One region of the Geobacillus sp. C56-T2 genome, then DNA from elsewhere that is predicted to be linked to it. Evidence: riboswitches for the same ligand, from Rfam matches in the RefSeq annotation. Region 1 holds a riboswitch; each other region holds the start of a gene.

Region 1 (3,279 bases):
AATTTGCGGCTCTTTCTCGCGCGATAAGTTGATGCATTTCGCATAGCAGCCGCCTTCGATATTGAAAATGCCGCGGCTCGACCAGCCATGTTCGTCATCGCCGATCAAGCGGCGGTTCGGATCGGTGGAGAGCGTCGTTTTCCCGGTTCCTGACAAGCCGAAGAAGAGGGCGACGTCGCCTTCCTGGCCGACGTTGGCCGAGCAGTGCATCGGCAGGATGCCTTGTTCCGGCAGCAAATAGTTCATCACCGAGAAGATCGATTTTTTCATTTCGCCGGCATACTCGGTGCCGCCGATCAACACGGTGCGCCGTTCAAACGAGATGATGATGAACGCTTCCGAGCGCGTGCCGTCAACTTTCGGGTCGGCTTTAAAGTTCGGCGCGCAAATGACAGTGAATTGCGGTTCATGCGCGGCGAGCTCTTCAGCGCTTGGCCGGATGAACAGCTGATGGACGAACAAGTTGTGCCAGGCGAATTCATTGACGACTTGAATCGGCAGCCGGGATTTCGGATCGGCGCCGGCAAAGCCTTTAAAGACGAACAGTTCCTCTTGTTTTAACAAATAATCGAGCACTTTGTCGTACAGTTTTTCAAACGTTTCCGGCGCCATCGGCTGGTTGACCGTTCCCCAGTCGACCGTTTGTTTCGTTGACGGCTCTTCCACGATGTATTTGTCTTTCGGCGACCGCCCCGTGTACTTGCCGGTCGTGACGGCGACGGCGCCGGTATGCGTTAGCCGGCCTTCCTTTCGCTGCAGCACTTTTTCAACGAGTTCTGCGACGGACAGTTGGTGGTGGACGTACGGTTTTTGCAGCAAGAGATCGAGTTTATTCGTCATATTGGCAATCCCCATGTTCAAAACCTGCCTTCTTTATTGGAATCACTTTTGAAAATAGTATAACACATTTTTATTAATAGTCCATACTAATTGTGAAGGTTTTTCGGACTTATTTTTCCTCATTTTTTGAACAATAAAAAAATGTTTTGTATGGTTGACTTCCGTTCGTTTGTTGCGATATGATAAGTCATTGAACGGATACTCTTATCCCGAGCCGGCGGAGGGACAGGCCCGATGAAGCCCAGCAACCGTCACAACTGTACATGTGTGAAATGGTGCTAACCTGTGGCAAGGCGCAGTCCTTGAACGATAAGAGTGAAAGGAAGCAATCCGATTGCAATGACCTTTCCTCGCCGTGACAGGAAAGGTTTTTTTATATTGCCAAGGGAAACGAGTTCCGTATCGCCACATTACGTCAAGAGGAGGAAATGAGCCGAATGTCAGCCAAACGCCGCTTGTTTACTTCAGAGTCTGTAACCGAAGGACACCCGGACAAAATTTGCGACCAAATTTCCGATGCGATTTTGGATGCCATTTTGGAAAAAGACCCGAACGCCCGCGTTGCTTGTGAAACAAGCGTCACGACCGGGCTGGTGCTCGTGAGCGGGGAAATTACGACGTCGACGTACGTCGATATTCCGCGCATCGTCCGCGATACGGTTCGCGAAATCGGCTATACGCGCGCGAAATACGGATTTGACGCCGACACGTGCGCCGTGCTCACGTCGATTGACGAACAGTCGCCGGACATCGCGATGGGAGTAGATCGGGCGCTTGAGGCGCGCGAAGGTCAGATGACGGATGAGGAAATTGAAGCGATCGGCGCCGGCGACCAAGGGCTTATGTTTGGGTTTGCCTGCAATGAAACGGAAGAGCTGATGCCGCTGCCGATTTCGCTCGCCCATCGTTTGGCGCGCCGCTTGGCGGAAGTGCGCAAAACGGACGTGTTGCCGTATTTGCGTCCCGATGGCAAAACGCAGGTGACGATCGAATACGATGAAAACGGCAAACCGGTGCGCGTCGACACGATCGTCGTTTCTGCGCAACATCATCCGGACATTACTCAAGACCAAATTGAACGTGACATTAAAGAACATGTCATCAAGCCAGTGGTTCCGACGGAGCTGTTGGATGAGAACACGAACTACTTCATTAACCCGACCGGCCGGTTCGTCATCGGCGGTCCGCAAGGGGATGCCGGGCTGACGGGGCGGAAAATCATCGTTGACACGTACGGTGGCTACGCCCGTCATGGCGGCGGCGCGTTCTCGGGTAAAGACCCGACGAAAGTCGACCGCTCGGCGGCGTATGCGGCCCGCTATGTCGCGAAAAACATCGTCGCGGCCGGGCTCGCCGATAAGTGCGAAGTGCAGCTCGCCTACGCGATCGGCGTCGCCCGCCCGGTCTCGATTTCGATCGATACGTTCGGCACCGGCAAAGTGTCTGAAAACATTTTAATTGAAGTCGTGCGCAACAACTTCGACCTTCGTCCGGCCGGCATCATTAAAATGCTTGACTTGCGCCGTCCGATTTACAAACAAACGGCCGCTTACGGCCATTTCGGGCGCACGGACATCGACTTGCCGTGGGAGCGCACCGACAAAGCTGCCTTGTTGAAAGAACAAGCGCTGGCGTTGGCGAGCAAGCAATAAAGAAACAAGAGGGTGGCCTGCAGGCGATAGCTGGCCGCCCTCTTGTTCGTTTTCATGGCTCGCTTGCTTCAAAAAAGAAGTGTGGTCTCGCCAAGAAGACGCGGCTGGTCTTGATGGCGCATCCGGACTTTGTTCTTCTGGCGGTTGGGGTGCGTCCCGTCGCGCGGCTTGGCGACCGAGCAAGAAGCCGGCTCGTTACGGACGGTTGGTCCGCTGCTGCTGGAGCGCCTTGTAATATTGTCCTTTTTCGACATATTCGCGGCGAATGCGTTCCATTTCGCGGAAATCGTCCTCGGTCAGCTCGCGCACCACTTTCGCCGGCCGTCCGAGGGCGAGCACGTTCGGCGGGATGGTTTTGCCGGGGGGCACCAAGCTGCCGGCACCGATAAACGCGCTTTCGCCGATTTCGGCGCCATCGAGGATGATCGATCCCATGCCGATCAAGGCGTTTTTGCGAACGATGGCGCTGTGCAAAATGACTTGATGGCCGATGGTCACGCCGTCTTCAATGATGAGCGGATTATTTGGACTTTGATGCAAAATTGAGTTATCTTGGATATTGACCCGGTTGCCGATGATCGTTGGCGCCACGTCGCCGCGGATGACGGTGTGAAACCAGACGCTCGTCTCCTCGCCGATCGTGACATCGCCGGTGATCGTCACATAGTCGGCGATGAAGGCGGATGGAGCAATGGTTGGCATTTTGCCTTTGTACGGATAAATCATCGTCGTTCGTTCCTTTCTATGGCAATCTTGTTCATCAAGTATTGTACAACGGTATCCCGCT
Region 2 (3,279 bases), 2.0 Mb from region 1:
TTTAACAGCGGGTTGGACGGGGTTTCCATATAAATGACTTTCGTGTTCGGCCGGATGTTTTCCGCCACCGCCTTGAGATCGGTCATATCGACGAACGTATAGTCAATGCCGAATCGGCTCAGCACTTCGGTGACGATCCGGTACGTGCCGCCGTAGACGTCTTCGGTTACGAGCACATGGTCGCCTTTGGACAGGAGCAACAACGCCGTGGAGATGGCGGCCATGCCCGAGGCGAACGCGAACCCGCGCACACCGCCTTCTAAGGCGGCGATCGTCTCCTCAAGCGCCTCGCGCGTCGGATTGCCAGAGCGGCTGTAGTCGTATTTTCCGAATGAGTCGAAATCAAACTGATGGAACGTGGAGGCGTGCTGGATCGGCACGCTCACCGCCCCGGTTGCGCGGTCGACTTTCCATTCGTTATGGAGCAGTTTTGTCGAAAACGACCATTCCCGTTCCATCGCTCACACCTCTTTCATGTTTTTGAACGCTTGCGCCAAGTCGGCGATCAAATCATCGGCGTGTTCAATGCCGACCGAGAAGCGGAGCAGCCGGTTGCAGACGCCGTTTCGGATGCGGATGTCTTCCGGAATGTCCGCGTGCGTCTGTGTCGCCGGATACGTAATAAAGCTTTCAACCCCGCCTAAGCTTTCCGCGAACGTAATAAGGCGCAAGCTTTTTAAAAATCCGTTCACCCACTTTTCATCGGCAATCCGGAACGACAGCATCCCACCTCTTCCTGGATATAAGACGTCGGTCACATCTTCATGTTGGCGCAAAAAGGCGCTGATGCGCTTGGCGTTTTCTTCATGCTGGCGCATCCTTAGCGCCAACGTTTTCATCCCGCGGATCAATAGCCAAGAGTCAAACGGGGACAAGACGGCGCCGATGGCGTTATGGTACTCGGCCAAGCGTTGACAAAGCGCTTCTCCCTTGGCAACGACCAAGCCGGCCAACACATCGTTATGGCCGCCTAAATATTTCGTGGCGCTGTGGATGACGATATCGGCTCCTTGTTCGATCGGGCGCTGGAGCACCGGGGTGTAAAACGTGTTATCCACGATCAACAATAGCCCGTGCCGTTGGGCAAGCTGGGCGACCGCGGAAATATCGGTCTCGTGCATCAGTGGGTTTGTCGGCGTTTCCAAGAAAATCGCCTTCGTTTTTTCGCTGATACACGCTTCCACCGCATCGAGATCGGAAAAATCGACATAATGGAACCGAAGACCGTACTTGCGCCAGCCGCGCTCAAACAGCCGGTACGTGCCGCCGTAAAGGTCGGCCGATACGAGAAACTCATCTCCGCTCTCAAACAAGGCGAGCACCGTCTGAATGGCGGCCATGCCGGAGCTGAACGCATAGCCTTGATCGCCGCCTTCCAGCTTTGCGATCGCCTCCTCAACAATTTTGCGCGTTGGATTACCGGTGCGGATGTAGTCAAACCCGGTCGATTCCCCGATGCCGGCATGGCGGTAGGCGGTCGAAAAATAGACGGGCGGGTTGACCGTTCCTGTCACGGTTTCGCTCCGGTTTCCGATTTGCGCTAACAACGTCTCCAGTTTCTCCATCTCATCTCTCTCCTTCTGCAAAAAAATTCCTCTTGCCCAACGACCGGCGGCCGCAGCGCCCAAACGCTTCGCTGCTTGTCTCGAAGGCCGGTGAAAAACCGCTGTCACACACCAATTGGAGGCATTTTCATTCAGAAAAGAAAGCTGATTCTTTGAAGTTTCTCTAATTGAGAAATAGGTGGAACTCAGCAGCATTTTGCACTAAATCACTGGCCTTCTCGACAGCCGAGCGCTTCGCTGCCGCCCTGCCTCACAGGTCGGCAAAACGGCCGCCGAAACAAAGGAAAATAAAAAAAGTCTTCCAAGAAGAAGACTTTTCCATACACAATGGTCATGCTTCTTCTTATCTGCCGAATTGAATGCTCAATTCGCTGGATTTAGCACCTGGCCGCCGGGCGGCTGGTTGCTGAAGCTTCATTGGGCCAGTTCCCTCCGCTTCTCTCGATAAGAACAGGATGGGTATTCAATTTTGTTGCAATTTTATTTATTAAGAAATGTAACGCATTCCAGCGATTTTTGCAAGTCTTTTTTTCGCTGCGCATCACTCGGCAAATTCACAAAAAATTCGAGCCCTTGATTAACATTTTTTGTACAAATATGTTACAATAACAGATGAACTTGCGCTTTCACTGGAGGATGGTCATGACAGCAGGAACGATGCGCGATTACGCGCTATATAGCGGGGAGCTTCAGGAGAAAATCGAACTGCTCGTCTATTTGCCAAGCAATTTTTCTCCGCTTTACAAATATTCTTTACTAATCGCTCAAGACGGCAAAGATTACTTTATGTACGGAAAAATGAAAACGGCTGTCGAAACGTTAATGGCCAACGGCACGATTGACCGCACGATCGTCGTCGGTATTCCGTATCGGAATGTAAACGACCGCTATGAAAAGTATCATCCATCGGGAACGAAGCACGGAGCGTATCTCCGCTTTCTAGCCCATGAACTCGTTCCGTTTTTGGACCGCGAACTGCCAACGTATCAAATGGGCAAAGGCCGGGCGCTCATCGGTGATTCGCTCGGCGGGACCGTATCGTTGACCGCCGGACTGTTGTATCCGCATACATTCGGAAAAATCGCCATGCAGTCTCCCTACATCGATGATTCGCTCTTGGCGCTCATTCGCTCATTCCGCGATCCGTCGCTGCTCGCCATTTACCATTCCGTCGGCTCGGAAGAAACGGCTGTAAAAACGACAGACGGACAAGTGCGCGACTTTGTGACCCCGAATCGAAAGGCGCGGGATTTGTTGGTCGAAAAAGGGTTTGCCTATACGTACCATGAGTTTGCCGGCGGCCATGCGTGGACGCATTGGCAGCCCGATGTGCCTCGGGCGCTATCGACGATTTTGACGCTGTAGCCGTCCAACGATAACCATCTCAAGGAGGGGAATTGAAATGAAATACGGCATTGTCATCTTTCCGTCCAAACGAATCCAAGATTTCGCCAACTCCTACCGGAAACGGTATGACAGCCATTACGCCCTCATCCCGCCGCACATTACATTGAAATATCCGTTTGAGGCGGACGAGGAACAGTTGAAAGCGATGACAAAGGAACTGCGTCGCATCGCAGCGAAAACGCCTCCGATTCCGATCGAAGTGACGAAATTCAGCTCGTTTTACCCGACCAGCAACGTCATTTATTTGAAAGTGGAGCCAAACGACGTGCTTGAACGCCTTCATGAGCAGCTGCACAGCGGCTTGTTT
Region 3 (3,279 bases), 1.5 Mb from region 1:
TCATGAACAACGAAGCGGCTCCATCAGGAATCGTTCCCGAATGTCAGCCCATACACGGACTGCCATCCGTGCAAAACGAAGCTGACAGGACCTATAAGGCTGGTGATTTCGGGAAAAATACAGCTGGCCACCCATTTCTGTGAAAATGCAGGACTGACGCGGATTTTCATCCCCGGATGAAGGGCAACCCGTTGCCCACGGAACTTTCCGTGAAAATGCCGCACTGGCGCGAGGTTTTCACCCCTAGGTGGAGGGAGATCACACTGCCCATGGAACTTTTCTGAGTAAAAAGGCCACCGATTGGTGTGTGACAGCGGTTTTTCACCGGTCTTCTATGCCACCGATCGACGTGCGGTCAAGGCAAGAAAATAGAAAGAGGCGCCAGCCACGCTCTGGCGCCCAAAGCCCGATCGATGCAAAATCGCGGGCCGCCTGTTTTCATTCTTCTTATCGTTCCGGCTCGTAAAATTCGATCCATTCCCCGTCCGGGCCGAGGAAAAACAAATATTTCGCCCCGTTCGGAAGCTCGGTAATGTCCTCCCAAACGAGCGGAACGCCAAGCGACACGAGCCGCTCTTTCTCCTGCTCAATGCCTTCGACCGTAAATGCGACGTGATGCACTTTTCCTTCCGTCGGCAAATCCGGATTGTATCCTTCGATGAGTTCGACGATGACTTGGCCGTCAAGCCCCAAAAACGCCAGTTTCATCGTCCCATTCGTATGAATCATCTCGCTGAGCAGCTCGAGGCCGACGACGTTTTGATAAAATGCTTTCGATGTTTCGATATCTTTCACTTGGATGCCGACGTGTTCAAATTTTTTGACTGCCATTCGCTGTTCTTCCTTTCTCTCATGTTCTACGATTCAATGGAAAACACAGCCCGCAAATACGGGGTCATTCGCGGTGGAAAAATGCCTTTTTTTCCTAGCTCCTGCCATAGATAGCGGTCAAGGGCGTACGGCCCCTCCGCTTTCCATTCCTCCACCTCATCGTTCGTCAGCACGAGGGAAATCATCGTCCCTTGCGCTTCCCCATACAAGTGGACATAGCCGTCCCCGCGGTCGACATGCACGACCGCCCGGCGATCGAACCGGATGAGCTCCGTCCGCACGCAGCGCATGACGTGAACGGCAAACGTCGCCGCCGGCAAATGCGCCGCCATGCAAGCGCGCAGCGACAGTCGTTCCGCCACGCCCCCTCACCTCCCATCATCAAAAACCCCCCTTCCGCCTCGGAATGACGCGAAAGGGGGTGGCCGTTCTTATCATCCAAAGCGACATCGCTTTGCGGGTGTTAGCACCTTGCCAGCGGCAGGTTGCTGTGGGGTCATCAAGCCCGTTCTCTCGCCCACTCTTGATAAGACGTATGCAATTTGTCTTCTATCTTATCATACATCATCAGAGGCGGCAATCGTCATTGTTCGACTTCCGGCTGCTCGGACGTGACGCCGACATCTTTCCACGTCAGTTTCGAACTCGGATCGACCGTGAAGTTGGCGACGCGGTTGTTGACGGCATAAATGGCCGAACGATACAACGTCGGAATGACCGGAACTTCTTCGTTCATCAATTTTTGCCATTCACTGTAAATTTTCCGGCGATATTCTTTGTCAAACGCCTGTTCAGAATGGCCTTTTTCCAACAGTTCATCGTTTTTCTCATTCACCCAGCGCGAGTAGTTGAACATGACGTTCCGTCCATACAATCCGTATGGATCGACGTCCGTGCCCGTCCCCCACGCGGCTGCGTAAACGTCCACTTTCGGATCGTCTTTTTCGACCATATCATAGAAGGAGTTGAACTCCGCCAAACGTCCGTCCACAAGCTGAACATCGAGGCCGACATCTCTCCAGCATTGCATATAAAATTTAGCCAACGGTTCAGCGATGTCCCCGCCGCTCATTGCCAAGAAGTTGATCTTGAATTTTTTGCCGTTCGGATCTTCGCGGAGGCCATCGCCATCCACATCTTTATATCCGGCTTCATCCAGCAATTGTTTCGCTTTTTCCGGATTGTACGTATACCCTTTGATGGAGCTGTCATGATAGCCCGGGAACGACGGCGGAATGAGCGTGTTCGCCGGGAAGCGCAAACCATGATACAGGCGGTCGGCCACCTCTTGGTTGTTGATGGCGTACGCCATCGCCTGGCGCAGTTTTTTGTTTTGGAATTTCGGATTGTCCATGACGTTTTCCTGCTTTTTCGCATCCCAATGGCCGAGTTTAAAGCCGATATAGTTGTATGCCAAGTCCACTCTGCCGACAAACTGAATGTTTTTCGTCCCTTTCGCGTTCAAATATTGGTCGGTCGGGAACTCGGCGACGTCAATTTCGCCTTTTTTCAGCGCTTGCAGGACGACTTGCGGGCTGACGACTCTCAAAATGACGCCTTCCAAGTTCGGTTTGCCGGCCCAGTAGTCATCATTGCGAACAAACTCGACCGACTCGCCCGGAACGATTTTCTTCACTTTGAACGGTCCGAAGCCGATCGGGTTTTTCCGGATTTTATCCGATTTCGCCAAGTCTTTGATCGGAATGTCTTTCAAGTAATGCTTCGGCAGCGGATACGCCCAAATGCCGGTCAACACCGACGGATTGGCCTGTTTCCATGTGATCGTCAACGTCTTTTTGTCGATGACTTTAATGCCGGAAATTTTATCCGCTTTGCCGCTATGATATTCTTCCATCCCGACGATGCCTTGGATGAGCGCATCGCCATAGCGGACGCCGGTGTAATCTTTATGGCCGATGACCAAATACGCATACTCCAAGTCTTCGGCGGTCACCGGTTGGCCGTCATGCCAGTTGACGTTGTCTTTGATGCGGATCGTCATCGTCTTTTTGTCTTCGGACAACTCGTATGTGGCAGCGCCGTCATTCGTAATCTCATAGTCGCCGTTCGTCCGGAAAAGCGACTCGTCAAAAAATTGCAAAATCTCCGCGTCGGGCGCTCCCGTGTAGAACGCATAGCTGAGCGTTCCTTCAAACGGCGTATCGGACACAAGGCCGTATTTCAGCACGCCGCCATCGATGATTTTCCCGTCGTTTTTCACCGTCATCGGGAATTTGCTGATGTCTTCCTTCTGAGCCGCCGGTTTTTCGTTGTTGTTGCCCTTTCCGCTCGTTGTGTCGGATTTGCCCGTGCACCCGGCGAGCACGAGCAAGAGCGCGGCGAGAGCCGCCAGCCATTTTCTCTTCACATTTTCTTCCCCCTTATCCTAGTCGTTGTCTTGCATCAGCCGCACGTTTCAACGCTTGGCCGATGAAATTTATGCACAGC

The links. A riboswitch is a leader RNA that binds a small molecule or an ion and turns the genes downstream of it on or off. The one in region 1 is predicted to bind S-adenosylmethionine.
Region 2: it holds a riboswitch for S-adenosylmethionine, as region 1 does, so the genes downstream of both, GC56T2_RS04360 (methionine biosynthesis PLP-dependent protein) here and metK (methionine adenosyltransferase) in region 1, are expected to answer to the same signal.
Region 3: it holds a riboswitch for S-adenosylmethionine, as region 1 does, so the genes downstream of both, GC56T2_RS06605 (hypothetical protein) here and metK (methionine adenosyltransferase) in region 1, are expected to answer to the same signal.

The regions. Positions count from the first base shown of each region.
Region 1 is NZ_VJWB01000001.1:2,801,798-2,805,076, reverse strand. It holds gene pckA (phosphoenolpyruvate carboxykinase (ATP)) at 1-855, opposite strand, end outside; SAM riboswitch class I at 1,042-1,156, shown strand; gene metK (methionine adenosyltransferase) at 1,278-2,492, shown strand; gene GC56T2_RS13920 (gamma carbonic anhydrase) at 2,688-3,218, opposite strand.
Region 2 is NZ_VJWB01000001.1:839,397-842,675, reverse strand. It holds gene metC (cystathionine beta-lyase) at 1-458, opposite strand, end outside; gene GC56T2_RS04360 (methionine biosynthesis PLP-dependent protein) at 462-1,565, opposite strand; SAM riboswitch class I at 1,906-2,016, opposite strand; gene GC56T2_RS04355 (alpha/beta hydrolase) at 2,202-2,930, shown strand; gene GC56T2_RS04350 (YjcG family protein) at 2,968-3,279, shown strand, end outside.
Region 3 is NZ_VJWB01000001.1:1,294,702-1,297,980, reverse strand. It holds gene GC56T2_RS06610 (VOC family protein) at 448-831, opposite strand; gene GC56T2_RS06605 (hypothetical protein) at 858-1,193, opposite strand; SAM riboswitch class I at 1,260-1,364, opposite strand; gene opp4A (oligopeptide ABC transporter substrate-binding protein) at 1,415-3,199, opposite strand; gene GC56T2_RS06595 (ABC transporter permease) at 3,213-3,279, opposite strand, start outside.